Regions from separate parts of the Klebsiella sp. PK18 genome, predicted to be linked through region 2. Evidence: predicted binding sites of a transcription regulator. Region 2 holds the regulator's gene; the other holds the start of a gene.

Region 1 (15,145 bases), 630 kb from region 2:
CGGAACGTTATGGCGTCGGCTCCGGCGGATCGGGCCACGTGAGCGGCTATAGTGAGGCCCACCGCGCGCTGGAAGAGGAACTTGCCGACTGGCTCGGTTACCCGCGCGCGCTACTGTTTATCTCCGGCTTTGCCGCCAATCAGGCGCTGGTTGCCGCGCTGGCGGAAAAAGAGGATCGGATTGTCGCCGACCGCCTGAGCCACGCCTCCCTGCTGGAAGCGGCGAGCCTCAGCCCGGCCCAGCTGCGGCGCTTTGCCCACAACGATCCGCAGCAGCTCGCGCAACTGCTGGCGAAACCGCTGGACGGTCTGCAGTTAGTGGTGACTGAAGGCATTTTCAGTATGGACGGCGACAGCGCGCCGCTGGCGGCCATTCATGCCGCAGCGCAGACCGCCGGGGCGGTATTGCTGGCGGATGACGCCCACGGCATCGGCGTGGTTGGTGAGGAAGGGCGTGGAAGCTGCGCCGCGCAGGGGGTGCGCCCGGAGCTGCTGGTGGTCACCTTCGGTAAGGCGTTTGGGGTGAGCGGCGCGGCGGTACTGTGCAGCGAATCGATGGCCGATTATCTGCTGCAGTTTGCCCGTCATCTGATCTACAGCACCGCCATGCCGCCCGCCCAGGCGGTGGCGCTGAGCGCGGCGCTGCGGGTCATTCGTAGCGATGAGGGCCAGCAGCGGCGGGAAACCCTGGCCGCCCGCATCCGTCAGTTCCGTGCAGGGATGGGCGATGTGTCGCTGGGGCTGACCGATTCCGTCAGCGCGATCCAGCCGCTGATCGTCGGCGATAACGCGCGAGCGCTGAGCCTGGCCTGCCGTCTGCGCGAGGCCGGCTGCTGGGCGACGGCGATCCGTCCACCGACGGTGCCGGTCGGCAGCGCTCGCCTGCGTCTGACCCTGACCGCCGCTCATCAGGCTGAGGACATTAACCGTTTACTGGAGGCGCTGCATGGTCACGGTGAATAAGCAGGCGGTGGCCGCGGCGTTTGGCCGGGCGGCCAGCGGCTATACGCAACATGATGAACTGCAGCGGCGCAGCGCCGATCTGCTGCTGCGCCAGCTGGCGCGCCGCGATTTTGCTCAGGTGCTGGATGCTGGCTGCGGCCCCGGCAGCATGAGCCGCTACTGGCGTGAGGCGGGCAGCGTGGTGACCGCGCTGGATCTCTCCGCCGGCATGCTGGCCCAGGCGCAGCGCCACGACGCCGCGCAGCATTATCTGCAGGGCGATATCGAAGCGCTGCCGCTGCCGGATGGCTGCGTCGATCTGGCATGGAGCAACCTGGCGGTGCAGTGGTGCGACGATCTGCGCGCGGCGATCGGCGAGCTGTGCCGGGTGGTGCGACCCGGCGGGCGGGTGGCGTTTACCACGCTGCTGGCCGGATCGCTGCCGGAGCTTAATCAGGCGTGGCAGGCTATTGACGACCGTCCGCATGCCAACCGTTTTCTCAGCGAACCGGCGGTAAGGGCGGCGCTGAGCGGCCTGCGCGCCGAAGGCATCGTTCATCAGATTAGCCTGCCGTTCGCCGATGCGCTGAGCGCTATGCGCTCCCTGAAGGGCATCGGCGCTACCCATTTGCACCAGGGGAGGGCATCCGCCCCGCTTGGCCGCGGCAAACTGCGCGAACTGCAGCTGGCCTGGCCGCAACAGCAGGGTATCTGCCCGCTGACGTATTATCTTTTTACAGGAGTCATTGAACGTGACTAAACGTTTTTTCGTCACCGGAACCGATACTGAAGTCGGGAAAACGGTCGCCAGCAGCGCGCTGCTGCAGGCGGCGAACCAGTTGGGTTTTAACACCGCCGGCTATAAACCGGTGGCGTCCGGTAGCGACCTGACCGCACAAGGGTTACGCAATGAAGATGCGCTGGCCCTGCAGCGTAATAGCCGGGTGGCGCTGAGCTATGAACAGGTCAACCCTTATACTTTTGCCGAACCGACCTCGCCGCATATTATTAGCGCCGATGAAGGGCGACCGATTGCCGCGGCGGCGCTTTCCAGTGGCTTACGCGAACTGGAGCGCCTGGCAGACTGGGTACTGGTGGAAGGGGCCGGCGGCTGGTTTACGCCGCTCTCGGACACCCTGACCTTCGCCGACTGGGCGCAGCAGGAGCAGCTGCCGGTGATTCTGGTGGTGGGGGTCAAGCTCGGCTGTATCAACCATGCGATGCTTTCCGCCCAGGCGGTGCGCCAGGCGGGGCTGCCGCTGGCGGGCTGGATCGCCAATGACGTGCAGCCGCCGGGCAAGCGCCATGGCGAATATCTGGCGACGCTGAAAAACCGGTTGGCCGCGCCGTTTCTTGGTGAAATACCGTGGCTTGTCGATATCGCGCAGCGCGACGATCTCGGCCAGTATCTGGATCTCAGCGCGCTGGATCTGGCGTCATCCACTGCGCCAGCAGCGGTTCATCCAGCGCCATAATATCGCCCTCGGCGACATTACGCCCCCGGTGAAGGACACAGAACCGATCCGCCACCCGGCGGATAAAGGGCAGGTGCTGCTCGGCGAGCAGCACCGTCAGACCGATATCGCGATTTAACCGCAGCAGCAATTCCGCCAGCTTTTGCAGGCAGCGCGGCCCTGCGCCGCGTGAGGGTTCGTCAAGGATCAGCAGTCGTGGCTGGACGATCAGCGCCCTGGCCAGCGCCAGCTGGTACTGATCGTCGGCGCTTAGCGAAGCGCCTTTGCGCTGCCGTAGCGCATAGAGTTCGGGAAAATGGTCATAAATTTCGCCGCCGCTGGCGTTAGCCCCGGGTTTCCCGGCCGCCAGGGCAATATGCAGGTTCTCTTCCACGCTGAGCTGGGAAAAGATGCGTTTATCCTGCGGCACGTAGCCGATGCCGATGGCGCTGCGCGACTGAGCGGACAGGGGGGTGAGATCGCACGGCGGGGCGCCAATGTCATGCCAGGTCATCCGACCGCTGGCCACCGGCAGATGGCCGGCAATGCAGTTGACCAGGGTGGTTTTTCCCATTCCCTCGCGTCCCAGTACGCCAATGCACTCTCCCGGGCGTAGTTCAAGATCGACATTCCACAGCGAGTGCTGATTACCGTAAAAATGATTTACTGCCTGTAAATTCAACATGGACGTTTTCTCCTTATCCTGGCGTCAGGGCGACAGAAAGATGCTGCAAAACTCTTGCCAGGAAAAAGAACGCTCGGAAAAAACCGCGAAACGCCGACACCATCGGGCATAGTCAGCGCGGGCGCTGCACTTTTCCGGTGCCCGACGCTAAAGGGTGGTGCAAAAAGCAGCAAAAATCGAGCGGCTTTAAACGGATAGTTATCAAAAATAGTTCGATAAAAATTTTTCGCCGCACGGTTTACAGCGAAAGTCGATTTGCGCCGGGCGGCGGCGGTCTTGGGCTGCAGACAGTTATCCACTATTCCTGTGGATAACCTTGTGTATTAGAGTTAGAAAACCTGCGGTAAGCTAGAGCGTACGCGGCCTGCGGCTGAATTGGCGCGAAAGGCGTCTTTTCGTTAAAGTACTTAAATATCAGCGTGTTATATAAAATCAATGGGTGTAAGAAAAGCGTCATCTACTGCCATAAAACTTTCACCCGTCCGCTTGACAAATGTTAAAAGGTAAAAATTTCTGGGGATAACCCTGCCGGCCGGAGGATTATTCCACCCGGTGCGCGTTTTATGCGCACCATGGCGCCGAAATAAGCCGTTTACTGACGCTATCATAGTGATGTACTGTTTAAATATCCAGTATAATTTGTTGGCAAAAAATGGCCCGGAGGGTAGAATTAAACACCGGCCGCTAAATCCATCTTCAGGTTTTGATCAATGAGTAAATCGTTTGTTCTGCATTCCGCCTTTCGCCCCTCCGGAGACCAACCGGAAGCCATCCGCCGCCTGGAAGAGGGGCTGGAGGATGGGCTCGCGCATCAAACGCTGCTGGGGGTCACCGGCTCCGGTAAAACCTTCACCATCGCCAACGTGATTGCCGACCTGCAGCGGCCGACGATGGTGCTGGCGCCAAACAAAACCCTGGCGGCCCAGCTCTACGGCGAGATGAAAGAGTTTTTCCCGGAGAATGCCGTCGAGTATTTCGTCTCCTACTACGATTACTATCAGCCGGAAGCCTACGTCCCCAGCTCAGATACCTTCATTGAGAAGGACGCCTCGGTAAACGAACATATCGAGCAGATGCGCTTGTCGGCGACCAAAGCGCTGCTCGAGCGGCGCGACGTGGTGGTGGTGGCGTCAGTCTCGGCTATCTACGGCCTCGGCGACCCGGACCTGTACCTGAAGATGATGCTGCACCTGACGGTCGGGATGCTGATTGACCAGCGCGCTATCCTGCGCCGTCTGGCCGAACTGCAGTATACCCGCAACGATCAGGCCTTCCAGCGCGGCACCTTTCGCGTGCGCGGCGAGGTGATCGACGTCTTCCCGGCGGAATCCGACGATATCGCGCTGCGCATTGAGCTGTTTGATGAAGAGGTCGAGCGCCTGTCGCTGTTCGACCCGCTCACCGGCCACGTGGAATCGACGGTGCCGCGCTACACCATTTATCCCAAGACCCACTACGTGACGCCGCGGGAACGCATCGTCCAGGCGATGGAAGAGATCAAGCTGGAGCTGGCGGAGCGGCGCAAGGTTCTGCTGGCCAACAACAAGCTTCTGGAAGAGCAGCGCTTAACCCAGCGTACCCAGTTCGACCTCGAAATGATGAACGAGCTGGGCTACTGCTCGGGCATTGAAAACTACTCGCGCTTCCTTTCCGGTCGCGGGCCCGGCGAGCCGCCGCCCACTCTGTTTGACTATCTGCCGGCAGACGGTCTGCTGGTGATAGACGAATCCCACGTTACGGTGCCGCAGATCGGCGGTATGTACCGGGGCGACCGGGCGCGCAAAGAGACGCTGGTGGAGTACGGTTTCCGCCTGCCGTCGGCGCTGGATAACCGGCCGATGAAGTTTGAAGAATTTGAAGCGCTGGCCCCGCAAACCATCTACGTCTCGGCAACCCCCGGCGCCTACGAGCTGGATAAATCCGGCGGCGAAGTGGTGGATCAGGTGGTGCGGCCGACCGGTCTGCTTGACCCGATCATCGAAGTGCGGCCGGTAGCCACCCAGGTAGACGATCTGTTGTCAGAGATCCGCCTGCGCACGGCCATCAACGAGCGCGTGCTGGTGACCACCCTCACTAAGCGGATGGCGGAGGATTTAACCGAGTATCTTGAGGAGCACGGCGAGCGGGTGCGCTATCTGCACTCGGATATCGACACCGTCGAGCGTATGGAGATTATCCGCGACCTGCGCCTTGGCGAGTTTGACGTGCTGGTAGGGATCAACCTGCTGCGTGAGGGGCTGGATATGCCGGAGGTGTCGCTGGTGGCGATCCTGGATGCCGATAAAGAGGGCTTCCTGCGCTCCGAACGCTCGCTTATCCAGACCATCGGCCGCGCGGCGCGAAACATCAACGGCAAGGCCATCCTTTACGGCGATAAGATCACCCCTTCCATGGCCAAAGCCATTGGCGAGACCGAGCGTCGACGGGAGAAACAGCAGCGTTATAACGAAGAGCATGGCATCGTACCGCAGGGCCTCAACAAGAAAGTGGTGGATATCCTGCAGTTGGGCCAGGGCCTGGCGAAAACTAAAGCCAAAGGGCGCGGTAAAGCGAAGGCCGTTGAGCCTGCCGGGCTTAGCGCCGTGGAGATGACGCCAAAAGCGCTGCAGCAGAAGATCCACGAGCTGGAAGGGCAGATGATGCAGCACGCCCAGAACCTCGAGTTCGAAGAGGCGGCGCAAATTCGCGACCAGTTGCATCAGCTGCGCGAGCTGTTTATCGCCGCCTCCTGAGTCCCGGCGCATACTGCCGGAGTGGGCGTGTGGGGCGTAGTGAAGGCGGGACGCTTCTCTCATTGTCCCGCTACCAGATAGCAAACCTTTGAGAAGAAAAAAGGCCGCATTGCGGCCTTCTTAATGTTTGCTTAATCTCGCCAGGCGACACTAACCTCCCCATGATGAGGATAGCGCCCATGCAAAAAATCAACTTCCGTGAATATCTGGCGGTCGCCACCGCCCTGGTTATTATTGTTGCCTTTTTCCATCAGTGGGTACTGACGTTCTGACCCGCGCGCCGCGGGAATAACACCCACGCGCGGACGCCGGGCCCCGGCTGGCGGTTGTGCAGGAAGAACTGGGCGTCATGCAGCTGAGCAATGCGCGTGACGATGCTCAGTCCGAGGCCTATGCCGCCGTAGCGACTGTCCATGCGCACAAACGCTTTACTGAGTTCGCCGCTTTTCGCCTCATCAATCCCTGGGCCTTCATCTTCCACCGCCATCACCGGCATCAGGCCCGCTTTCACCGACACGCGGATAGTTGACCCTTCCGGGCTGTAGCGGTGAGCATTCTCCACCAGATTGCGCAGGATCACACGGATTAACGTCGCGTCGCCAGAGACGATGGCCTCGCTTTCGACATCCGTCAGCAGCAGCCGCTGCTGACGCTGCGCCAGCATGGTCTCCAGCTCATCCTGCAGCGGTTTGACCACGTCATCCAGCAGCAGCACCTGCTGATAGCTGCCGGCGGAAAAAGACTGTCCGACGCGCGCCAGCTGCAGCAGCTGCGAAATGCTGGTGGTCATCTGGTCGAGGCGCTGGATCAGCGGGTCGACGCCCACGCCGTGCACTTTCGCCAGTAGTTCGAGGTGCAACCGCAGGCCGGCCAGCGGGGTACGTAGCTCATGCGCCACGTCGGCGGTAAACAGCCGCTCACGGTCGAGGGTCAGATTGAGACGGGAAACCAGCTGATTCAGGGCGGTGGTCACCGCCGTGACTTCGGGCACCGATTCGCTGAGCACGATGGGGGTGAGGTTGTCCGGCGTGCGGCTCTCCAGCTCGCTTTGCAGTCGGGAGAGCGGGCGGGTGATCTTGCGCACCGCCAGCATGCTGATATACAGCGCCAGGCCAACGATCAACAGGCTCGGCACCAGCAGGCTGGCGACCGCTTCCCGTACCTCATGCTCCACATGTTTCTGGTTATTGTGGCCTTCGATGGCGCTGGCCACCAGCAGCTGGATCTGCTCTTTGCTCTCATGCCATAGCCAGAAGACGCTGATCAGCTGGCAGACCACCAGGATGGCGCCAATGGTCAGCAGCAGCCGGTGGCGCATGGTCCAGGTTTCGGTTGCAAACAGAGCCATGGTCTATTCCGTGTCGATGTGGTTAGCCAGCATATAGCCAAAACCCCTGACGGTGCGGATCCGCGATTTGCCAATCTTTTCGCGCAGGTTATGAATATGCACCTCAAGGGTATTGGTCGCCGGCTCGTTGTCCCAGCTGTAGATGTCGTTGTAGAGGATTTCACGATGCACCGGGCTACCGGCTTTCATCATCAGCCGCGACAGCAGGGCATACTCTTTTGGCGTCAATTCCAGCGCCGCCTCACCCAGCCACACCAGGCGGCGGGTGACGTTGAGGCGCAGATCGCCGACGCTGATTTCGTTATCGCCCTGGTTATTATGCCGGCGGAGCAGGGCGCGAATGCGCGCATTCAGCTCTTCCAGGGCAAAGGGTTTCACCAGATAGTCATCCGCGCCGGTATCGAGACCGCTAATGCGATCCTCAAGCGTATCGCGGGCGGTGAGGATCAGCACCGGCTGGGTCATCTTCTCCCGCCGCATGCGGGTGAGAAAATGCAGACCGTCTTCATCCGGCAGGCCGAGGTCGAGTACGATCAGGCTGTAGTGATTGCTGGCCAACGATAGCGCCGCTTCGTGCGCTGTGGAGACGCCGTCGCATACGTATCCTTCACTTTGCATCGCCAGAATCAACCCCTGCAACAGCAGCGCATCGTCTTCAATGACTAAGATTTTCATCAACCAGCCTCTCTACATGGCGTTAAAATATCATCTGCTGCCTGGTACTCGTGGGTGCTGACGCCGAGCAGGCCGAGCAGGGTGGAGAACAGATTATCTTGTGAATAATCCTTCGTCTTGGCCTGTTGTTGCAAACACTGGCTGGAGACACCGTAACGTTGCTGGTAATCCGGCGACAGCCACAGCAGCATGGGCACGTGTTTTTGCGTATCCGGCGCAATTGAGTACGGCAGACCATGCAAATAGACGCCATCTTCACCCAGCGATTCGCCGTGGTCTGACAAATAAACCAGACTAGTGGTAAATTTATCCTGTTTGGATTGCAGTAATTTTATCGCTTTATCAACAACATAGTCGACATACAGAATGGTGTTGTCGTAGGTATTGGTCAACTGTTGTTGCGTACAACTTTGGATTTCATTGGTATCGCAGGTCGGGGTGAATTTTTTGAATTCAGCCGGATAGCGGTTGTAATAGGTCGGGCCGTGGCTGCCGATAGTATGCAGTACGATAATGCCATCCTGTTTCAGGTTGTCGATGTAACTGTCCAGATTATGGAACAGGACCTCATCGTAGCACTCGCCGTCGATGCACTGACCGCTGAGGTGCAGGTCGGTGACGTTCTGGTGCGGTACACGGTCACAGGCGCCTTTACAGCCACCGTCATTGTCGTTCCACAGCACCTGAACACCGGCGCGCTGCAGAATATCCAGGACGCCTTCCTGATGGTGCGCCAGTTCTTCATCGTAATGCGCGCGCGGCATATTGGAGAACATACAGGGGACGGAAACCGCAGTTGCCGTGCCGCAGGAGGTGGTTTTCGGGAAGTACACCACGTCGTCCTGTTGCAGGCGTGGGTTAGTCTCCCGATCGTAGCCGCCCAGCGAGAAGTTCCCGGCGCGTGAGGTTTCGCCCAGCACCACAATCGTCAGGTTTTTGCGGGGGCCGCTATGCATCACCGGTTTCTGCCTGGCATCTTCGCCAATCTTCACCAGCGGCAGATTGTCCATGCGGTTGTGCGCATACCACGAGTTCAGCGCCACAATGCTGTTGGAGGGACTCAGGGATTTCACCAGCTCTTTGTTGTTACGGAACACCGAGGCGTAATCTTTGTAGAACAGCGCGGCCACCAGAATAATCAGCAGCGCCGAAACGGCGATATTGAGCAGGCGCATCGCCGCGCCGCGCCACCGCGTGGCGGGCTTACGGATTTTCACCCACCAGGCGACGAATACCGCTAAAACCCCCGAGAGGCCGAGGACGGCGATCATTTCGCCGGAGAGCAGAGCAAAGCTCTCCGCTGGAGTGGTGTCGAGGATATTGGTGATCATGCTGCGGTCGATCACTACCCCGAAGTTCCAGATAAAGTACTGCGCCGACGCGCTGAGCAGAATAAACAGGCTGATGACCACCCGATCGAGCTTCAGGAACGAGGCGAGGGTGGTGATGATATTCATCACGCTAATGGCCACGATCGGCATACTGAGGAATACCAGCCAGTTATGCAGGCTGTTTACCGGCAGTAACGGGAAAACCTGGCGATAAAAAGCCAGGTTGAGAAAGATACCGATATAGCAAGCAAAGAGAATCAAATAAGTCGTGCGGCTGAAGAGCGGCCGACGCAGAGGCAATAACGACATAATACCTACCCACAGAAAGAGATAAGCGTATAGTGCCAGCCCTATTTTAAGACAACCTTAAGATTTTAAGGTGCACCGAAGGTTGGCCCTCCGGCGCGCAGCGTCAGCCAGGAAGCTGAATCGCCTTTTCCAGCGCGCCGCGAAGCAGCGCCCGATCATGGCGATAGGGCACGTCACTGGCCTCCAGCGGCGTCTGGATCACCAGCCGGTCGTTGATGCCACGGATATCGGCTTTTGGCCCGGCGATCACCGCATCCACCACCCGCTTACCCACATAGCGCTCCATAATCGCAATGCGTTCCGCCAGCGACAGCCTCGCCGCCGGGCTGTGCTCTTTGCCGAGGTTATCGATAAACACCATCGGCGCCGGGGTGCGGCGCAGCGCCTGGGCCATCTCGTCGAGCAGCAGGATCGGCAGCAGGCTGGTGTAAAAGCTGCCCGGGCCGATGAGGATCAGATCGGCTTCGGCGATCGCTTCCACCGCCTCGCGGGTGGCGGGTACCGGTGGGGTAAGCATCAGCTCCTGCGGTAGGTTGTCGAGCTGATCGATATTCACTTCGCCGTAAACTTCATGGCCTTCATGATCGAGCGCCATCAAATCCACCGGTTGTTCCGACATCGGGATAAGAAACGCGTCTACTTTGAGCAGGTTTCTGATTAAATTGATAGCTTCTAAAGGCCGCACGCTCAGGTGGTCCAGCGCCTTTAACATCAGATTCCCGAGGTTATGCCCGGAAAGTTCGCCATTACCGCTAAAACGATACTCGAACATCGCCGACGCCACGCTGGGCTCGGCAATTAACTGATTGATGCAGTTGCGCATATCGCCCCAGGCAATGCCGCCTTCCGAGCGGCGGATCCGCCCGGTGGAGCCCCCGTTGTCGGTGGTGGTGACAATGCCGGTCAGCCGCGAGCCGAGCGAGGAGAGGGAGGACATCACCCGGCCCAGACCATGCCCGCCGCCGAGCGCGACCACCCGATCGAGGTCAGCGAATGTACGATTGCGCATAGAAATTCCTTATTTCACATAAACGGCCACACACTACCCGATCTACCCCTAAAAGACGATGGGAGGAGCCCGACAAACTGACCGACATCAAGGCAAAAAAATGATTTATGGCTATTCTGTAGCGAAAATGCACGAAGGTAGCGATATATACAATGTTATATAACGAAATCGCAAATGGCGAAACCGTCCGTAACGCGCTACTATCGGCATAACCTGTTAACACTCTAGCCTCTTCGCCTGTGTCAAAAGATATGGCGGTTTGGCCGCGACTCCTCCGGGTGTCGCCAGGGCGTGGGAAGAAATGACCGCGCCTCCCGTATTTGGAAAGGTGTATATGGCCTCACAGCTTACCGATGCATTCGCGCGTAAGTTTTTTTACCTGCGTCTGTCGATTACCGATGTGTGCAACTTCCGTTGCACCTACTGCCTGCCGGACGGCTACAAACCCGGCGCCGTCAATAACAACGGCTTTCTCAGCGTAGACGAAGTGCGCCGCGTCACGCGCGCTTTCTCCGCGCTGGGCACCGAAAAAGTTCGCCTCACCGGTGGGGAACCCTCTCTGCGTCGCGACTTCACCGAAATCATTGCCGCGGTGCGTGAAAACCCGGCGATCCGTCAGATTGCGGTTACCACCAACGGTTACCGCCTGGCGCGCGATGTCGAACGCTGGCGCGATGCCGGGCTGACGGCGATTAACGTCAGCGTTGATAGCCTCGACGCCCGTCAATTTCATGCCATCACCGGCCAGGACAAGTTCCACCAGGTGATGGACGGCATTGATGCTGCTTTCGCCGCGGGCTTTGACAAGGTGAAGGTCAATACCGTGCTGATGCGTGATGTTAATCATCACCAGCTCGATACCTTTCTCGCGTGGATCCAACCCCGTCGTATTCAGCTGCGTTTTATTGAGCTGATGGAAACCGGAGAGGGCAGCGATCTGTTCCGCCGTCACCATCTCTCCGGCATGGTGCTGCGCGACGAGCTGCTGCGCCGCGGCTGGATCCACCAGATCCGCCAGCGCAGCGATGGCCCGGCGCAGGTCTTTTGTCACCCGGATTACGCCGGTGAAATCGGCCTCATCATGCCGTATGAAAAAGATTTCTGCGCCACCTGCAACCGTCTGCGCGTCTCATCCGTTGGCAAACTGCACCTGTGTCTGTTTGGCGAAGGCGGCGTCGACCTGCGCGACCTGATGGCTGAGGACGAGCAACAGGCCGAGCTGGAAGCGCGGATAGCCGAAGCCTTGACCCATAAAAAGCAGACCCATTTCCTGCATCAGGGCAACACCGGTATTACGCAGAACCTGTCCTATATTGGCGGTTAATCGTTTTAGAAAGGAGCATTCAGATGAGCCAGGCTAGCGCTGAGTTTATTCCGACCCGTATTGCTATTCTTACTGTTTCCAGCCGTCGTGGCGAAGAGGATGATACCTCCGGCCACTGGCTGCGCGAGGCGGCGCAGGAGGCGGGACACCATGTCGTCGATAAGGCGATTGTGAAAGAAAACCGCTACGCCATCCGCGCCCAGGTGTCGGCGTGGATCGCCAGCGATGACGTGCAGGTGGTGCTGATCACCGGCGGGACCGGGTTCACCGAGGGTGACCAGGCGCCGGAAGCGCTGCTGCCGCTGTTTGACCGTGAGGTCGAAGGCTTTGGCGAAGTGTTCCGCATGCTGTCGTTCGAAGAGATCGGCACCTCGACGCTGCAGTCCCGGGCCGTGGCCGGCGTCGCCAACCGCACGCTGATTTTTGCCATGCCGGGCTCGACCAAAGCCTGCCGCACGGCGTGGGACAACATCATTGCCCCGCAGCTGGATGCTCGCACCCGTCCGTGTAACTTCATTCCTCACCTGAAGAAATAATCTATGTCACAACTGACCCATATTAACGCCGCGGGCGAAGCCCATATGGTGGATGTCTCCGGCAAAGCGGAAACGGTGCGCGAAGCGCGCGCCGAGGCTTATGTCGAAATGCAGGCGGCGACGCTGGCGATGATTATCGACGGCAGCCACCACAAAGGCGATGTGTTCGCCACCGCGCGTATCGCCGGGATCCAGGCGGCAAAACGTACGTGGGAGCTGATCCCGCTGTGTCATCCGCTGATGCTGAGCAAAGTGGAAGTCAATCTGCAGGCGCAGCCGGAACATAACCGGGTGCGCATTGAGTCGCTCTGCCGTCTGACCGGTAAAACCGGCGTCGAGATGGAAGCATTAACCGCCGCCTCCGTTGCCGCGCTGACCATCTACGACATGTGCAAGGCGGTGCAAAAAGATATGGTCATTGGTCCGCTGCGCCTGCTGGCGAAAAGCGGCGGCAAGTCCGGCGATTTTAAGGTGGACGAACGCCATGATTAAGGTTCTGTTTTTCGCCCAGGTGCGCGAACTGGTCGGCACCGATGCCCTGACACTCGACGCCCGCGACCTGGCAACCGTCGAGGCCGTGCGCCAACAGCTTGCCGCCCGCGGCGACCGCTGGGCGCTGGCCCTGGAAGAGGGCAAGCTGCTGGCGGCAGTCAACCAGACGCTGACCGCGTTTGACCATCCTGTCGCCAGCGGTGACGAAGTGGCATTTTTCCCACCGGTTACCGGGGGCTAAGATGACGCAAACTCGTATCGTGGTTAGCCCGGCGCGCTTTTGCGTCGGCGATGAGTATCCGTGGCTGGCCGAGCGCGATGAAGACGGTGCGGTGGTCACCTTCACTGGTAAAGTGCGCAATCACAATCTTGGCGACAGCGTAAAAGCGCTGACCCTCGAGCACTATCCGGGGATGACCGAGAAATCACTGGCGGAAATTGTCAACCTGGCGCGCGAGCGCTGGCCGCTGGGCCGGGTGACGGTTATCCACCGCATCGGCGAAATGTGGCCGGGGGAAGAGATTGTGTTTGTCGGCGTCACCAGCGCCCACCGCGGCAGCGCCTTCGCCGCGGGCGAGTTTATTATGGACTACCTGAAAACCCGCGCGCCGTTCTGGAAGCGTGAGGCGACGCCGGAAGGGGAACGCTGGGTCGACGCCCGCGACAGCGATCGTCAGGCGGCAGAGCGCTGGTAGTGTGATACGCTTACAGGGTGAAACTTTGTTAATCAGGAGAGAGTCATGGACAGATATCCGCGTTCCGATTCAATCGTGCAGGGCCGTACCGGCCTGCAGACTTACATGGCGCAGGTATACGGCTGGATGACGGTCGGCCTGCTGCTGACGGCGTTTATCGCGTGGTTTGCGGCGAATACCCCGGCGGTGATGATGTTCGTCTTTTCGAGCAAAATCACTTTCTTCGGGCTGATTATTGCCCAGCTGGCGCTGGTGTTTGTGCTGTCGGGGATGGTGCAGCGGCTGAGCGCCGGGATGGCCACCACGCTGTTTATGCTCTACTCGGCGCTGACCGGGCTGACGCTGTCGAGCATTTTTATCGCCTATACCTACTCATCGATCGCCAGCACCTTTGTGGTCACCGGCGGGATGTTCGGGGCGATGAGCTTGTATGGTTACACCACGAAGCGCGATCTGAGCGGCTTCGGCAGCATGCTGTTTATGGGGCTGATTGGCATCGTGCTGGCATCGCTGGTCAACTTGTGGCTGAAGAGCGAGGCGCTGATGTGGGCGGTGACCTACATTGGGGTGGTGCTGTTTGTCGGCCTGACGGCGTATGACACCCAGAAGCTGAAAAACATCGGCGAGCAGATTGACACCCGCGACAGCGCCACGCTGCGTAAATACTCGATCCTCGGGGCCTTAACGCTGTACCTGGACTTTATCAACCTGTTCCTGATGCTGCTGCGTATTATGGGCAACCGCCGCTAACCTCTTAATATCAAAGAGTTGCATCTCCTAACGCCCGGTAAGAGCAGCGCCGCCGGGCGATATATCAGGCACGGTACCCGTGATTTTGCCGGGTGGCGGCTGCGCCTTACCCGGCCTACAGGATCCTCTCACAGGCTCACACCCCGTAGGCCCGTGCAAGCGCAGCGCCGCCGGGCGATGGCATCAGGCACGGTACCCGTGGTGCTGCCGGGTGGCGGGTGGCGCCTTACCCGGCCTACAGGATCCTCTCACAGGCTCACACCCCGTAGGCCCGAGCAAGCGCAGCGCCGCCGGGCGATGGCATCAGGCACGGTACCCGTGGTGCTGCCGGGTAGCGGCTGGCGCCTGACCCGGCCTACAGGAGCCTCTCACAGGCTCACACCCCGTAGGCCCGTGCAAGCCGCAGCGCCGCCGGGCGAGATTTCAGGCACGGTACCCGTGATGTTGCCGGGTGGCGGCTGGCGCCTTATCCGGCTTACGGTGCGTGCGACCTGTCGTTAATTTATTCACCTTTCTTGCTGAAACTGCCGGTGCTGACGGCCTCAAAATCGCTGAGACGTTCCCGGAAGGCCGGGGCAGCCCGCAGGGATGCGGGCTGAGGGCCGTGTTTTGCACGGACGCTGCCTCGGCCCGACCCGAAGCCTGCAGGGATAAGTCGAAGGCACCACGAAGTGGCGATTTTGCTGGCCGGAGCCCGGGGGTACAGGGGGCGGCGGCGACTGGCCGCCCCCTGTGCGCTCCCTGCGCCATAAGAGACATAACGCAGAAGACTAACCGGGAGCGCAAACTACGCTGAAGCCACAGATAATATAAACAACCACACCGCAGTGCTTCCCCTCACCCTGTCCCTCTCCCGGAGGGAGA
Region 2 (15,145 bases):
CAGAGGTGCCGCCGGAGGTATCCGTCACCACATAGACCTCGTAGCCCGCCTCCAGCGCCATCAACGCCGGGAAGGTCAGGCAGACTTCGGTCCACAGGGCGGAAATCACCAGCTTTTTACGGCCGGTCGCTTTCACCGCCGCCACAAACGCGTCGTCTTCCCAGGAGTTCATCGAGGTACGTTCAATCGGCTTGACGTCAGGATGCACGGCCAATAATTCCGGCCAGATATAACCGCTGAAGCTTTTGGTCTCTACGGAGGTATAAATCACTGGCACATTAAAAATTTTGCCCGCTTTCGCCAGCGCCACGGTGTTATTTTTCAGGGTCTGGCGATCGATATTCGCCACGCCAAATGACATCTGCGGCTGGTGGTCAATAAAGATAAGTGCGGAATTAGTGGGATCGAGCAGTTCACGAATAGACATTAAATACCTTCTTAATCAATGAGTTAAAAAGATGACATGATGGTTAATGCGTCGTGTGGATCCTGACTGATAAAGCATGGTGAGTATAGCCAGTTATTTCTAACAAGTTATTAAAGTTTTTTTGTGGTTTATTTTTTTGCCCGTAGCAAGGATTTGCTCGCATCCGCATTAATCAAATTTTTACGCCAAACTGTTCTGATTTATTCACTGGCATTGATTATTGTGCTTAGGTACAACAAGGGAAAATAAATTAATGGATAGCTCCCCCATGCGTGTGAATTTTGATGTACTCATGATCCTTGATGCCCTGGACAGACACGGGTCCTTCGCCACCGCCGCGGAGTCGCTGTATAAAACCCCCGCCGCCCTGAGCTATATGATCCAGAAGCTGGAGAGCGATCTGGATATTGTGCTGTTGGATCGCTCTGGCCACCGGGCGAAGTTTACCGATACCGGTAGGCTGATGCTGGAGAAGGGACGGCAGCTATTGAGCGCCGCCAGAGATCTGGAAAAGCAGGCGCAGCAGCTGAGCGCGGGCTGGGAGCGAGAGCTGGCGATCGCTCTCGATGCTTCGTTTCCCTTTTCTGCCCTGCTACCGCTGATCGCCGAATTTTATGCGCAAAACCCGCAGACGCGGCTGAACTTCAGTCATCACACCCTCGCCGGTTCGTGGGAAGAGCTGACCCACCATGGCGCGGATATTATCCTCGGCGCCATCAATGAGCCCCCGACCTCTGCAGAGTGGTCATGGCAAACCCTCGGCGCACTGGATAATATTTTCGTGGTTGCCCCCGCCCACCCGCTGGCTCAGGCGAAGGAGCCACTGACCAATAAACAGCTCAGCCAACATCGGGCCATCGTGATCCGCGACAGCGCCCGTTATTGCCATCCGCTAAACAGCAATCTCCTCGACGAGCAGCCGCAAATCGGCGTCGATGATTTCGCCAGTAAAGTCGAACTGCTGTGCGCCGGGTTGGGCTGCGGCTTTCTGCCGCGCCATATCGCTCGCCCATGGCTGGAAAAAGGCAGTCTGGTGGAGAAAAGCGTCGCCTGCTGGCGGGAAAAAGATATCACCTACATGGCCTGGCGCAGCGGGAATGACGGGCTGGCTCAGCGCTGGTGGCGGGAGGCGCTCCTCCGCGGCGACCTGCTGAGCCAGCTCTACCGTTAACGGCCGGACCAGACGCTGGCGGAGATGGCCGGGAGGGTCAGCACCCCGTCCTGAAAGGCGCCGGCGCCTTCCAGCAGCGTCCACCCGGCCACGTTCAGCAGCGGCGAATCCTCGATAACCACCTCGCAGGCTTCCCCGCGGTTAATCGCCACCAGCACGCGCTGCTGTTTGTAGACCCGGACAAACACCACCACGTTATCCTCGGCGTAAATCACCTGACAGCCGCCGTAGCGCAGCGCCTGCTGGGCCTTACGCAGTTTCGCCATCCGCTGATACAGCGCCAGCAACTGGGTATCCTGCAGCGCCGGATCCCACGGGAACGGTTTGCGGCAGAACGGATCGTTGTTGCCATCCACGCCCACCTCGTCGCCGTAGTAGATGCACGGTACGCCCGGCCAGCTAAACAGCCACACCACCGCCAGCGGCAGGCGCGCTACGTCTTTACCAAGGAGCGATTTAAAGCGCGCCGTATCATGGCTGTCGAGCTGGTTGAACATCCGCAGCTGCTGCTGATGCGACAGCCCGGCGCGATAATTATCCATCCACGCCATGCAGGTCTGGGCGTCTATCTTCTGCGGATCGTAAGAGATATCGGTATTGGCGAGGAATCCCCAGATCGGGAAGGTAAAGCCGCGATAGTTCATCGCCGCATCTTCGGCATCCGCCTGCAGCCATTGTCGCGCATCGCCAAAATGTTCGCCAAAGACAAAGGCTTCCGGCTGCGTTTGTTTTGCCGCCTGAGTGATGCCGGCGATATGCTGCAGGTTATTCCGCGCCCCGCCGCCTTCGCCCAGCATATGCACCACGTCCAGACGCCAGCCGTCCATGCTCCACGGCGCCTTCAGCCAGTGGCGTACGATACTGTCCTCGCCGGCATAGATCTCGTTGACCAGGCTGGTCGAGCGATAGTCGAGCTTCGGCAGACTGGCATAGCCCAGCCAGTTGTGCGCCTGCCCCTCCTCTGAGAAGGTAAACCAGTCGCGCCACGGAGAATCCGGGTAATGGCCGGCGCCGCCGCTGCCCTGCTGGTGTCGGTCGAACCAGGGATGGGAATCGCCGGTATGGTTGAACACCCCGTCGAGGATCATGCGCATCCCCGCCCGCTGGGTGTTGTGGCGCAGCCGGAGCAGCGCCGCGTCGCCGCCAAACTGCGGATCGACGCGCCGATAATCCTCGGTATCGTATTTATGCACGCTGGGGGCGGCGAAAACCGGGTTCAGATAGAGGGCGGTGACGCCGAGTTGCTTCAGGTAGGGAAGTTTTTCGCTGATGCCGTCGAGATCGCCGCCGTAGAACGTCGACCCGCCCGCTTCACCGGTTAGCGGTTCGTCCCATGCCTTGCGCACAATCTCCCGTCCCGCCGCGTGATGGTAATAGACCGCATCCTGGTCGGCGTCACGCGCGGCGCTGCGGGCAAAGCGATCGGGGAAAATCTGATAGAACACCTGATCGGCCACCCACTGCGGGCCGGCGTCCGGCAGGTCAATGGCAAACTGTTCCAGCCTGGCCGGCGGGAAACGGGTGAAACCTTGTGGCGTAAACCAGCGCTGATGGTCGGCCCACAGCAGCTTAAAGCTGTAGCGGCGGCGCGGCTGGCCGCTGGCGAGAGAGATTTCACCGCGCCATGCCACCACGCCTGGCTGCGGCGCCTGACGGAGCCGCTGCATCGGCAGCGACAGCTCTTCGTTATCCTCTTCCGCGCGCAGCGTGATCCGCTGCGGCAGCGACTCACCGCTTAACCACAGGGTAATAAACAGTCGGTCCTGTTGCACCTTGATAAAGGGTGCAACCGGAAGGTGCCATGCCTTCAACATCGTGAATCCTCATTGTGCAGAATGGGCACACCTTGCCATAGCCGTCAGGCGCAGAACTCATCATCACAGGATTTTTTGGGGGAGGATAACGGGGGAGGACGCGGGACTGCAAGCCGCCCCGGTCGCGTGATGCTGACCGGGGCGGTGCATTTACTGTGCCTGCGCCAGGCGGCGATCGCGACGGGTCTTAAAGACCCAGCCCAGCAGCAGCAGGCCGATCCACGCCATACCGACATACAGCGAGATACGGGTATCCGGATGATAGCCGATCAGGGCGATAATAAAGGCCAGGAACACCAGGCCGACTACCGTGGTCACCACTCCGCCGGGCACTTTGAATTTCAGCGCCTTGACCTCTTCGGGCGACAGACGGCGGCGGAAGGCAATCTGTGACAACAGGATCATAATCCACACCCACACCGTGGCGAAGGTGGCCAGGGAGGCGATCACCAGGAAGACGTTTTCCGGCATGATGTAATTGAGATACACCGCAAACAATAGCGCAATAGTCATCACCATCACCGTCACCCACGGAATACCGCGGCGCGACGTTTTAGCGAACACCTTCGGCGCGCTGCCCTGCTCAGCCATACCGTGCAGCATACGACCTACGCCGAACACGTCGGAGTTAATCGCCGACAGGGAGGCTGTCAGGACCACGAAGTTAAGAATACTGGCCGCGAAGGTAATGCCCAGATGCTGGAAGGTCAGGACAAAGGGGCTGCCGTCGGTTCCCACCTGATTCCACGGATAGATGGACATAATGACGAACAGTGTGCCGACGTAGAACACCAGAATACGCATCGGCACCGAGTTGATCGCGCGCGGAATGGATTTCTCCGGGTCTTTCGCCTCACCGGCGGTAATACCGATGATTTCGATGCCGCCGTAGGCGAACATCACCATCTGCAGCGACATCACCATCCCCAGCCAGCCGTTGCTGAAGAAGCCACCGTTGCTCCACAGGTTATGAATGCCGGTCGGCTGGCCGCCGTTGCCGATCCCCCAGATAATAATGCCGAACCCGGCGAGGATCATGATGATAATGGTGGCCACTTTGAAGAACGAGAACCAGAACTCCAGCTCACCAAACACCTTGACGCTCATCAGGTTGACGGCGCAGATGATCAGTACCACGCTGAGCACCCAGATCCAGTGCGGCACCGTCGGGAACCAGACGCCCATGTAGATACCGAAGGCGGTGACGTCGGCGATGGCGACGATCAGGATTTCGAAGCAGTAGGTCCAGCCGGTGATATAGCCCGCCAGTCCGCCGAGGTTTTCCTGGGCATAGCGGGAAAATGAGCTGGCGGCAGGGTTATGCACCGACATCTCACCGAGCGCCCGCATAATGATATATGCCGCGACGCCACCGATAATGTAGGCCAACAGCACGCTGGGTCCGGCCATTTTAATGGCGTCGGCTGAGCCGTAAAAAAGCCCGGTGCCGATGGCGGAACCCAGGGCCATAAAGCGGATATGCCGGGTGCTTAGCCCGCGCTTAAGCTTGTTACTACTTTCCATCGTGGTTTTTCAATGCCGTTTAACACAAAAAATAAAAAACCACGGAACCCGAAGTCCCGTGGTTAAACGCTTTTCCTTAACGCCTGTTAATGGGCGCTGGAAGTCACCTGACGTCCGGCTGCGCGATCCCAGATCACCGCGAGGAACACCATCACGGCGGTGGGCATCAGCCAGGCCAGGCCCTGCTCCGCCAGCGGCAGACGCGCGGTCCAGGCCGGCAGAATCGCGGCAAACGCCGATGACTTAATCCCGTCAATGATACCAAACATCAGACTGATAAACATGGCCGGCGCGATAACGCGGGACGAATTATGCCACCAACTGCGGGTAAAGCTTAATACAACCAGTGCGATACACGGCGGATAGATAGCGGTCAGCACCGGAATTGACACCTGAATCAGGTGGCTCAGGCCCAGATTGGAGACCGCCATCGAGAACAGGCCAAGGATAAAGACCAGCGTGCGATAGGAGAACGGCAGATACTGGGCAAAGAACTCGGCGCAGGCGCAGGTCAGGCCCACCGCCGTCACCAGGCAAGCGATGAAAATCAGCGCCGCCAGCAGGAAGCTGCCCGCCCCGCCGAAGGTGTGCTGCACGTAGGAGTGCAGAATGGCCGCGCCGTTGGCGGACTGGTCCACGAGAGTGGCGCTGTCAGAACCCAGACGGAACAACGCCAGGTACAGCAGCGTCAGGCCAACGCCTGCCATCAGGCCAGCCCAGACGGTGTAGCGGGTCAACAGACGCGCTTCGCTGACGCCGCGGGAGCGTGCCGCATTGACAATCACGATCCCGAACACCATCGCGCCGAGGGTATCCATGGTCAGGTAGCCGTTGACGAAGCCATTGGAGAATGGCGCCGTACGATACGCTTCCAGCGCGTCGCTGATCGGGCCCGCTGGCCAGATGATGGCCGCGACCGCCAGCACAATCAGGGCGATAATTTTCAGCGGCGCAAGGAAGTTGCCCACGGTGTCCAGCAGTTTGCCCGGATAGAGGGAGACCAGAATCACCAGCGCGAAATAGATAACGCTGTAGATCAGCAGCGGCAGCGGGCCGTCGCCGGTCAGCGGCGCAATACCGACCTCAAAGGAGACGGTCGCGGTGCGCGGGGTCGCGAACAGCGGTCCCACCGCGAGATAACACACCACCGCCAGCAGGATACCCGCCACTTTACCAATCGGGGTGCTCAGGCTTTCAACGCCGCCGCCGACTTTCGCCAGCGCCACCACCGTCAGCACCGGCAGACCCACCGCAGTGATCAGGAAGCCGATCGCCGCAGTCCAGACGTGCTCGCCCGCCTGTAAGCCAACCATCGGAGGGAAAATTATGTTGCCTGCGCCAACAAACAACGCGAAGGTCATAAAGCCCAACGCTATGATGTCGCGAGATTTTAACTGATGGGTCATAAATTCATTACTGCCTGTGGATGTGGTGTTGTAAAAAATGGAAAAATACCGCGCTCCCCTCTCAGGGACGATACAGCGGCCATTGCCGGTAAACTCAGCGAGATATGCTCCCGAAGCGGCGTGGGAAAGAATTGTTTTTGGTATTACCACGCAAAAGCAGTCTGTCATCGACTGCGCAGGCGCAATTTAAACGCTTATAACGTTTTAAAGCAAGGCACGATCGCAAAAGCAGATGATTATGCTGGTTATCAGTTTCACACCAGAATCATTTACCATATTGATGGAAAACCCGTGGCTTATCATGCGAACAAAAAAGCAGCACGCGTTCATTAAATAGGCGAGGAAAAAAGGGATGCCAACGAAAATGACCAGCCGGGGCTGGTCATTGGCAAGATAAGCTGACAGCACGCCGATCAGGCGTCGTTTCTGGCAATTAATCGTTCCGGGAGCAGGAAGCTAAAACGGGTTCCCTTGCCCACCGTGCTGTCGATCTCCAGCCGGCTGTCATGATGGTTGACCGCGTGTTTGACGATCGCCAGTCCCAGGCCGCTGCCCCCCGTTTGCCGGGAGCGAGCTTTATCCACCCGATAAAAACGCTCGGTCAAACGGGGAATATGCTCTGGCGCAATGCCTGGCCCATTATCCTCGACGCTGAACAGCGCCCCCTGCGGGGTCCGCTGCCAGCTGACGCGAATTTCGGTCCCCGGCGGGGTGTGGTTCACCGCGTTATAGACCAGATTGGAAATGGCGCTGCGCAGTTGCTCCTCATTACCCAGCACCTTGAGCTGCTCGTCAACGGTGAAGATCAGCGTCTGTTTCTCCTGGCTGAGAGTTTGCGCCTCGCGCTCCACCACCCGCAGCATCATCGGCACGTCGATGCGGTCATTCATCGCCAGCGCCGGCGCGGCTTCAATGCGCGACAGCGTCAGCAACTGCTTCACCAGCCCTTCCATACGCTGAGTTTGCTCTCGCATGGTGTGCAGGGCTTTTTCCCGCGTCGCCCCCTCCAGTACCTGCTCCTGCATCATCTCCAGATAGCCCTGCAGCACCGTCAGCGGGGTGCGCAGTTCATGGCTGACGTTGGCGAAAAAGTTCCGCCGCACCCCTTCCAGCTGATGCATCTGCGTCACGTCGCGCGCCACCATCAGCCACTGCTTATCGGTGTAAGGCATCACGCGAATTTCCAGATGGCGAGCGTTATTCAGCACCAGGTTGAGTGGCTTAGAAAAATCACGCTGTTTCAGATAGTTGGCGAACTCGGGATAACGCAGGAGGTTGAGAATATTTTGGCCACTGTCGTCCGGCCAGCGCAGGTTTAAAATCTGCTGCGCCAGGCCATTACACCAGAAAATGGCCCCCTCTTCCGTGGTCAGTACAACCGCATCCGGCAGCGATTCCGCCCCGCTGCGAAAGCGTTTAATCAGGCTTCCCAGCTCGCGTCGACGCTTTTTATTACGCATCTGCATCTGATGCAGACCATACAGCAGCGGCTCCCAGCTGCCGCGTCCAGGCGGAGGAGTCATGCTCCGATCCACCCACAACCACCACGACAGGCGCATCAAATTCCAGAAATGCCAGATCAGCAAACCGGTCACTGCCGCCAGTAAAAACCACGGCAGATGACCCACAAACGCCCCCAGAATCAGGGCCGGAATACACGCTAAAAAGAGCTCCAGCGCCAGCCTTTTCCATGACAGCCGTTCCAGCACGGGTCACACTCCTGTCAAAATTCAGAAACGGGCGGAGAAACGATACCCCGTGCCGCGAACCGTTTGCACCATGCGATCATGGCCACTGTTTTCCAGCGCTTTGCGCAGGCGGCGAATATGGACGTCCACCGTGCGGTCTTCCACATAGACGTTGGTTCCCCAGACGTGGTTCAGCAGCTGCTCGCGGCTGTACACTCGCTCAGGATGGGTCATAAAGAAGTGCAATAATTTAAATTCCGTCGGCCCCATGTCCAGCGGACTGTCGCCGGTCATCACCCGATGCGACGAAGGGTCGAGGCTCAGACCCTGCATTTCGATCACCTCTTCCACCGCCATCGGCGAAATACGGCGCATCACCGCTTTGATTCGCGCCACCAGCTCTTTCGGTGAGAAAGGCTTGGTAATGTAGTCGTCCGCGCCGGTCTCCAGGCCGCGAACACGATCCTCTTCTTCTCCACGCGCGGTCAGCATCACAACCGGGATATCCCGCGTCATCGCCTCGCGCTTGAGCAACTTAATAAACTGCAGCCCCGAACCACCCGGCAGCATCCAGTCAAGGAGAATCAAATCAGGCCAGGGTTCATTGAGTTGATTCACCGCGCTGTCATAATCTTCCGCCTCGACGGGCTGAAAGCCATTTTGCTCCAGAACAAAGCAGACCATTTCGCGGATTGGAGCTTCATCTTCAACGACCAGAATTCTTCTCGCCATTATTTACCCTGTGTTTTTTAGCCATCAGTATAGAAGTGCGGCGTCATTATGCGTCACTTTTGTGACAGATTTATGAAAAAAATGACGGTCTGATGATCGGGTAATTTGAAGCATGACGCGGACTTACCCCGCGCCGACAAATGATATACTGCCGCCCATGCTTTTTTCGCTAGGGAAGATTTATGCGCCTCCTTCACACCTCCGACTGGCATTTGGGCCAGAATTTTTACAGCAAAAGCCGCGCGGCAGAACACGACGCTTTTCTTACCTGGCTGCTGGCCCGCGCGCAGGAGCATGAAGTCGACGCCATTATCGTGGCTGGCGATATTTTTGATACCGGCTCGCCGCCGAGCTATGCCCGCGAGCTGTATAACCGTTTTGTCGTCCAGTTGCAGCAGACCGGCTGTCGCCTGGTGGTGCTGGCGGGCAATCACGATTCAGTGGCGATGCTCAATGAGTCCCGCGATATTCTCGCCTTTTTGCACACCACCGTGGTGGCGAACGCCGGCTACGCGCCCATTGAACTGCCGTTGCGCGACGGCACCCCTGGCGCCATCTTTTGCCCGGTGCCGTTTTTACGCCCCCGCGAGCTGGTTACCAGTCAGGCCGGCCACTCCGGTCGGGAAAAACAGCAACAGCTACTGCACGCCATCAGCGACTATTATCAGGAGCAGTATCAGCAGGCCTGCGCGCTGCGCGGCGATCGGCCGCTGCCCATCATTGCCAGCGGCCACCTGACCACCGTCGGCGCCAGCAAAAGCGATGCCGTCCGCGACATTTACATCGGCACGCTGGATGCCTTTCCGGCGCAACACTTCCCGCCTGCCGACTACATTGCGCTGGGCCATATTCATCGGGCGCAGGTGGTCGGTGGCTGCGAGCACATCCGCTACAGCGGCTCGCCGCTGCCGCTGAGCTTCGATGAAACCGGCAAAGCCAAATCGGTGCACCTGGTGAGTTTTAACGACGGGCGCCTCAGCGCCGTGGAAACCCTGGAGGTGCCCGTGACCCAGCCGCTGGCAGTGATCAAAGGCGATCTGGCCGCCATCACCGCCCAGCTGGAGCAGTGGCGCGGCGTCGAGCAGGACCCGCCGGTGTGGCTGGATATCGAAATCACCACCGAGGACTACCTGCACGATATTCAGCGTCATATTCAGGCGCTGACGGAGGATCTGCCGGTGGAAGTGTTGCTGGTACGCCGCGGCCGCGAGCAGCGCGAGAAAATATTGCTCAACGCCCAGCGGGAGACCCTCAGCGAACTGAAGGTGGAAGAGGTGTTCGAGCGCCGGCTGGCGCTGACCGAGATTGACGATGACAAGCGCGCCCGGCTGCACGAGCTGTTCACCCATACGCTGCATACGCTCACCGCGGAGGACGAAAACGCATGAAAATCCTCAGTCTGCGTCTGAAAAACCTCAACTCCCTGAAGGGTGAATGGAAGATAGACTTTACCGCCGAGCCGTTCGTCAGCAACGGCCTGTTCGCCATTACCGGCGCCACCGGCGCCGGCAAAACCACCCTGCTCGATGCCATTTGCCTGGCGCTTTATCACGAGACGCCGCGCCTGAATAAAGTTTCCCAGTCGCAAAATGACCTGATGACCCGCGATACCGCCGAATGTCTGGCGGAGGTCGAGTTTGAAGTCAAAGGCACCGCCTACCGCGCTTTCTGGAGCCAGAACCGGGCACGCAACCAACCGGATGGCAATCTGCAGGCGCCCCGCGTCGAGCTGGCACGCTGCGCCGACGGCAAAATCCTCGCCGATAAGGTCTCGGACAAACTGGAGCAAACCGCGACGCTCACCGGGCTCGACTATGGCCGTTTCACCCGCTCGATGCTGCTTTCCCAGGGACAATTTGCCGCCTTCCTGAACGCGAAGCCGAGCGATCGCGCGGAGCTGCTGGAGGAGCTGACCGGCACGGAAATCTACGGCCAGATTTCGGCCATGGTCTACGAACAGCACAAAGCCGCTCGCCACACGCTGGAGAAGTTCGAAGCCCAGGCGGCGGGCATCGTTCTGCTGACGGAAGCGCAGCAGCAGGCGCTGCAGGAAAGTTTGCAGGTACTCACTGACGAAGAAAAAACCCTGCTAACGCAGCAGCAAAACCAGCAACAGCAGCTTCAGTGGCTGACGCGCTGCGACGAGCTGGCGCAGCAGCACCAGCAGGCGGTTAGCCGGCAACAGCAGGCCCGCCAGGCGCTGACCGACGCCGCCCCGGCGCTGGCGAAGCTTGAGCTGGCCCAGCCGGCCGCCCAGCTGCGCCCCCTGTGGGAGCGTCAGCAGGAACAGGTGGCAGGTCTGGCGCAAACCCGGCAACGGATCAACGAAGTAAATGCTCGCTTACTTGCCTGCACCGCGCAGCGCGCGCGCATCCGCCGCAGCGCCCTGCACGCTCAGCAGCAGCGTCAGGCTGAACTGACGGACCTGGCGCAGTGGCTGGCGGCCCATGACCGATTCCGCTTATGGGGCCAGGAGATTGCCGGCTGGCGGGCGCAATTCTCGCAACTGACGCGCGATAAACAGCAGCTAACGGCTCAGACCACCCGCCTGGCCGCGCTGCGCCAGAAACTCAGCGCTCTGCCGGCCAGCTCCCTGTCATTGTCCGCAGAGGAAGTCGCGGCGGCGATGGCGCAGCAAACGCAATCGCGGCCGCTGCGCCAGCGGCTGCTCTCCCTGCATGAACAGCATCAGCAGTTGCACAAACGCCTGCGGCAGAGCGCCGAGAACATCCAGCAGGCGCAAACGGAGCAGGCAAAACTCAATGCCACCCTGACGCAACGTCGGGAGCAATATAAAGACAAAAACCAGCACTATCTCGACCTGAAGGCGCTCTGCCAACGGGAAGAAACGATTAAAGATCTGGAAGGTTACCGCGCCCGGCTTGAGGCGGGGAAGCCCTGCCCGCTGTGCGGATCCTGTGAACATCCGGCGATTGAGCAATACGCCTCCCTAACGGTCACGGATAATCAGCGCCGCCGCGACGCGCTGGAAAAAGAGGTCGCCGCGCTGAAAGAAGAAGGTCTGCTGGTCCTCGGGCAGGTCAACGCCCTGACGCAGCAGCTCCAGCGTGAGACCGAAGCGGCCCGGCGGCTCACAGAGGAAGAGCAAGCGCTCACTAAAGCGTGGCAGGAAACCTGCGCCGCTCTGCAGGTCACGCGGGATATTGCGCAAGAGATAAACGACTGGATGCAGGAGCAGGAGCGCTACGAGCAGCAGCTCTATCAGCTCAGCCAGCGTCTGATGTTACAGAGCCAGCTCAACGACCAGCAAGCGCTGGAGCGCCAGGCTCACCAGCAGCTGGAGACCACGCGCCAGGGGCTGGAGAACGCCCTGCAGACGCTGTCGCTCAGCCTGCCGGAAGAAGGCGCAGAAGCCGCCTGGCTGCACGCTCGCGAAAGCGAATTTGCCCGGTGGCAGGCGCAACAGACGCGGCATGGCGTGCTCCAGGATCAGATCGCCGCCCTGAAACCGCTGCTCGATACGCTGCCGCCCGGCGATGAGGATGACGCGGAGGCTGAGCCGGTGATCCCGGACAACTGGCGCGAAATCCACGAGGAATGCCTGTCGCTGCACAGCCAGCTTGTCGCCCAGCAGCAACTGGAGACCGAAGAAACGGCGCGCGTACATCAGTCACAGACGCAATTCACGACTGCCCTGGCCGCCAGCCGCTTCAACGATCGGGAGGCGTTCCTCGCCGCACTGCTGGATGACGAGACCGCCCAGCGGCTGACGCAGTTAAAACAGTCGCTTGAGCAGCAGCTTCAGCAAGCGACGGTGCTCTGCGAGCAGGCGACTCAGCAGCAACAGGCGCATCTGGCGCTGCGGCCGCAAGGATCAGACGCGGACGGCCCCACCCTGCAAACGCAACTGCACGCCCTGGCCCAGCGGCTGCGGGACAACACGACCCGTCAGGGTGAGATCCGCCAGCAGCTCAGGCAGGATAATGAAAGCCGCCAGCAGCAGCAGGCGCTGGGGCAGCAGATTGCAGAGGCGGCGCAGCTGGCGGACGACTGGGGCTATCTGAATTCGCTGATCGGCTCCAGCACCGGCGACCGGTTCCGCAAATTCGCCCAGGGGCTGACGCTGGATAATCTGGTCTGGCTGGCAAACCAGCAGCTCAACCGCCTGCACGGCCGCTATCTGCTGCAACGCAAGGCCAGCGAGGCGCTGGAGCTGGAGGTGGTCGATACCTGGCAGGCCGACGCCGTGCGCGACACCCGCACCCTCTCCGGCGGCGAAAGTTTTCTCGTCAGCCTGGCGCTGGCCCTGGCGCTGTCAGACCTGGTGAGCCATAAAACACGGATTGACTCCCTGTTTCTCGATGAAGGGTTCGGCACCCTCGACAGCGAAACGCTGGATACGGCGCTGGACGCCCTGGATGCCCTTAACGCCAGCGGCAAAATTATCGGGGTGATCAGCCACGTGGAGGCAATGAAGGAACGTATTCCGGTGCAGATCAAAGTGAAGAAGATAAATGGCCTGGGCTACAGTCGGCTGGACAGAGTGTTTGCGGTGGAGTGAGGTCTGAATTATGGCGATGTCCCCTCACCCTAACCCTTTCCCGGAGGGAGAGGGAACCGTCCGGCGCCGGTCTGTAATTTCGCACGCTATTGCGATTCCCCTCTCCCTGCAGGGTGAGGGGTTCCCGGCCACTGCCTCTACCACCCGCACCGTACCGCTTTTCTCCCTCTCCCTGCAGGGAGAGGGCCGGGGTGAGGGGGAGCGGTTCAGGTCCCCTGGAGCGGCCACAGCCAGGCCGCGCCGCGTACTCCGCTGGAGTCACCGTGCAACGCTTTGCGGATCGGCGTTTCACACTCGCCACCGAAGACCCACTGCTTCACCAGGTCCGGTACCGTTTGATACAGACGCTCGACGTTGCTCATCCCGCCGCCCAGCACGATAACGTCCGGGTCGAGGATATTCACCACGTGGGCCAGCGATTTCGCCAGCCGCTGTTCATAGCGGCTCAGCGCCAGTTCGGCCTTTTCGTCACCTTCGCCCACCAGACGCATAATCTCGCTGCCGGTTAACCCCTTGCCGCTCAGCCGCTGGTAGTCGGTGGCAAAGCCGGTGCCGGAGATAAAGGTTTCGATACATCCCTGTTTACCGCAGTAGCAGGGCACTTCGGCGCGATAGCGCAGCTCATCGTCGTTCATCCACGGCAGCGGGTTATGCCCCCACTCGCCGGCGTTACCGTTGCCGCCGATATGCGCCCGCCCGTTGAGCGCCACCCCGGCGCCGCAGCCGGTGCCGATAATCACCGCAAACACCGTTTGCGCCCCCGCCGCCGCGCCGTCCACCGCCTCCGACACCGCCAGACAGTTGGCGTCGTTGGCCAGCCGGACTTCACGCTCAAGGCGCAGGCTGAGATCCTTATCAAAGGGCTGGCCGTTGAGCCAGGTCGAGTTGGCGTTTTTCACCACCCCGGTATAGGGCGAAATTGCGCCAGGAATGCCCATCCCCACGGTACCCTGCTGCCCGGTCGCCTGCTCGGCCATCGCTACCAGGGTGGCGATAGTCTCGATGGTTTGCCGGTAGTCCTCACGCGGCGTGGGTAACCGGTGGCGAAACAGCTGCTCTCCCTGGTCGCTCAGGGCTATCACTTCGGTTTTTGTTCCACCTAAATCAATACCAATACGCACGCTCAGCTCCTCACCCCGATTAACAATGCAAGCATAGCGACAATTCGCTATCATGCCCGCCTGATTTAACGATAAAGCCGTGGAAATTATCATGCTGTGGTTCAAAAATTTAATGGTTTACCGTCTCAGCCGCGATATCGAATTGCGCGCCGAGGAGATGGAAAAACAGCTGGCCGAGCTGACATTTACCCCGTGTGGCAGCCAGGATATGGCGAAAACCGGTTGGGTGTCGCCGATGGGATCGCACAGCGACGCGCTGACGCATACGGCAAACGGCCAGATCATTATCTGCGCGCGTAAAGAAGAAAAGATCCTGCCGTCGCCGGTGATCAAGCAGGCGCTGGAGGCGAAGATCCAGAAGCTGGAAGCCGATCAGGGCCGCAAGCTGAAGAAGACCGAGAAAGATTCCCTGAAAGATGAAGTGTTGCACTCGCTGCTGCCGCGCGCCTTCAGCCGCTTCAGCCAGACGATGATGTGGATCGATACCGTTAACGGCCTGATCATGGTGGACTGCGCCAGCGCGAAGAAAGCGGAAGACACGCTGGCCCTGCTGCGTAAAACCCTCGGTTCACTGCCGGTGGTGCCGCTGACCCTGGAGAATCCGATTGAGCTGACGCTGACCGAGTGGGTCCGCTCCGGCACCGTGGCGCAGGGCTTCCAGCTGCTGGATGAAGCCGAGCTGAAAGCGATGCTGGAAGATGGCGGCGTGATCCGCGCCAAGAAACAGGATCTGGTCAGCG

The links. The regulator PhoB, encoded in region 2, activates phosphate uptake and scavenging genes when phosphate is short. The targets are predictions, from matches to a motif close to CTGTCATAAAACTGNCNNAT.
Region 1: a site for PhoB is predicted at 3,541-3,560, ahead of uvrB (excinuclease ABC subunit UvrB). Genes of this name have one in related genera too.

Annotation. Positions count from the first base shown of each region.
Region 1 covers NZ_CM173493.1:3,795,090-3,810,234, reverse strand. The annotation lists gene bioF (8-amino-7-oxononanoate synthase) at 1-962, shown strand, start outside; gene bioC (malonyl-ACP O-methyltransferase BioC) at 946-1,701, shown strand; gene bioD (dethiobiotin synthase) at 1,694-2,416, shown strand; gene AC3EMD_RS18585 (ABC transporter ATP-binding protein) at 2,358-3,080, opposite strand; partial or broken gene AC3EMD_RS18580 (hypothetical protein) at 3,170-3,379, opposite strand; gene uvrB (excinuclease ABC subunit UvrB) at 3,791-5,812, shown strand; gene pmrB (two-component system sensor histidine kinase PmrB) at 6,063-7,160, opposite strand; gene pmrA (two-component system response regulator PmrA) at 7,164-7,835, opposite strand; gene eptA (phosphoethanolamine transferase EptA) at 7,835-9,475, opposite strand; gene yvcK (uridine diphosphate-N-acetylglucosamine-binding protein YvcK) at 9,579-10,484, opposite strand; molybdenum cofactor riboswitch at 10,693-10,831, shown strand; gene moaA (GTP 3',8-cyclase MoaA) at 10,819-11,808, shown strand; gene moaB (molybdenum cofactor biosynthesis protein B) at 11,832-12,344, shown strand; gene moaC (cyclic pyranopterin monophosphate synthase MoaC) at 12,348-12,836, shown strand; gene moaD (molybdopterin synthase sulfur carrier subunit) at 12,829-13,077, shown strand; gene moaE (molybdopterin synthase catalytic subunit MoaE) at 13,079-13,531, shown strand; gene AC3EMD_RS18525 (Bax inhibitor-1/YccA family protein) at 13,577-14,281, shown strand.
Region 2 covers NZ_CM173493.1:4,428,675-4,443,819, forward strand. The annotation lists gene AC3EMD_RS21870 (hydrolase) at 1-427, opposite strand, end outside; gene AC3EMD_RS21875 (LysR substrate-binding domain-containing protein) at 696-1,598, shown strand; gene malZ (maltodextrin glucosidase) at 1,595-3,412, opposite strand; gene proY (proline-specific permease ProY) at 3,563-4,936, opposite strand; gene brnQ (branched-chain amino acid transporter carrier protein BrnQ) at 5,023-6,342, opposite strand; gene AC3EMD_RS21895 (hypothetical protein) at 6,334-6,675, shown strand; gene phoR (phosphate regulon sensor histidine kinase PhoR) at 6,756-8,051, opposite strand; gene phoB (phosphate response regulator transcription factor PhoB) at 8,073-8,762, opposite strand; gene sbcD (exonuclease subunit SbcD) at 8,945-10,150, shown strand; gene sbcC (exonuclease subunit SbcC) at 10,147-13,284, shown strand; gene mak (fructokinase) at 13,491-14,405, opposite strand; gene rdgC (recombination-associated protein RdgC) at 14,497-15,145, shown strand, end outside.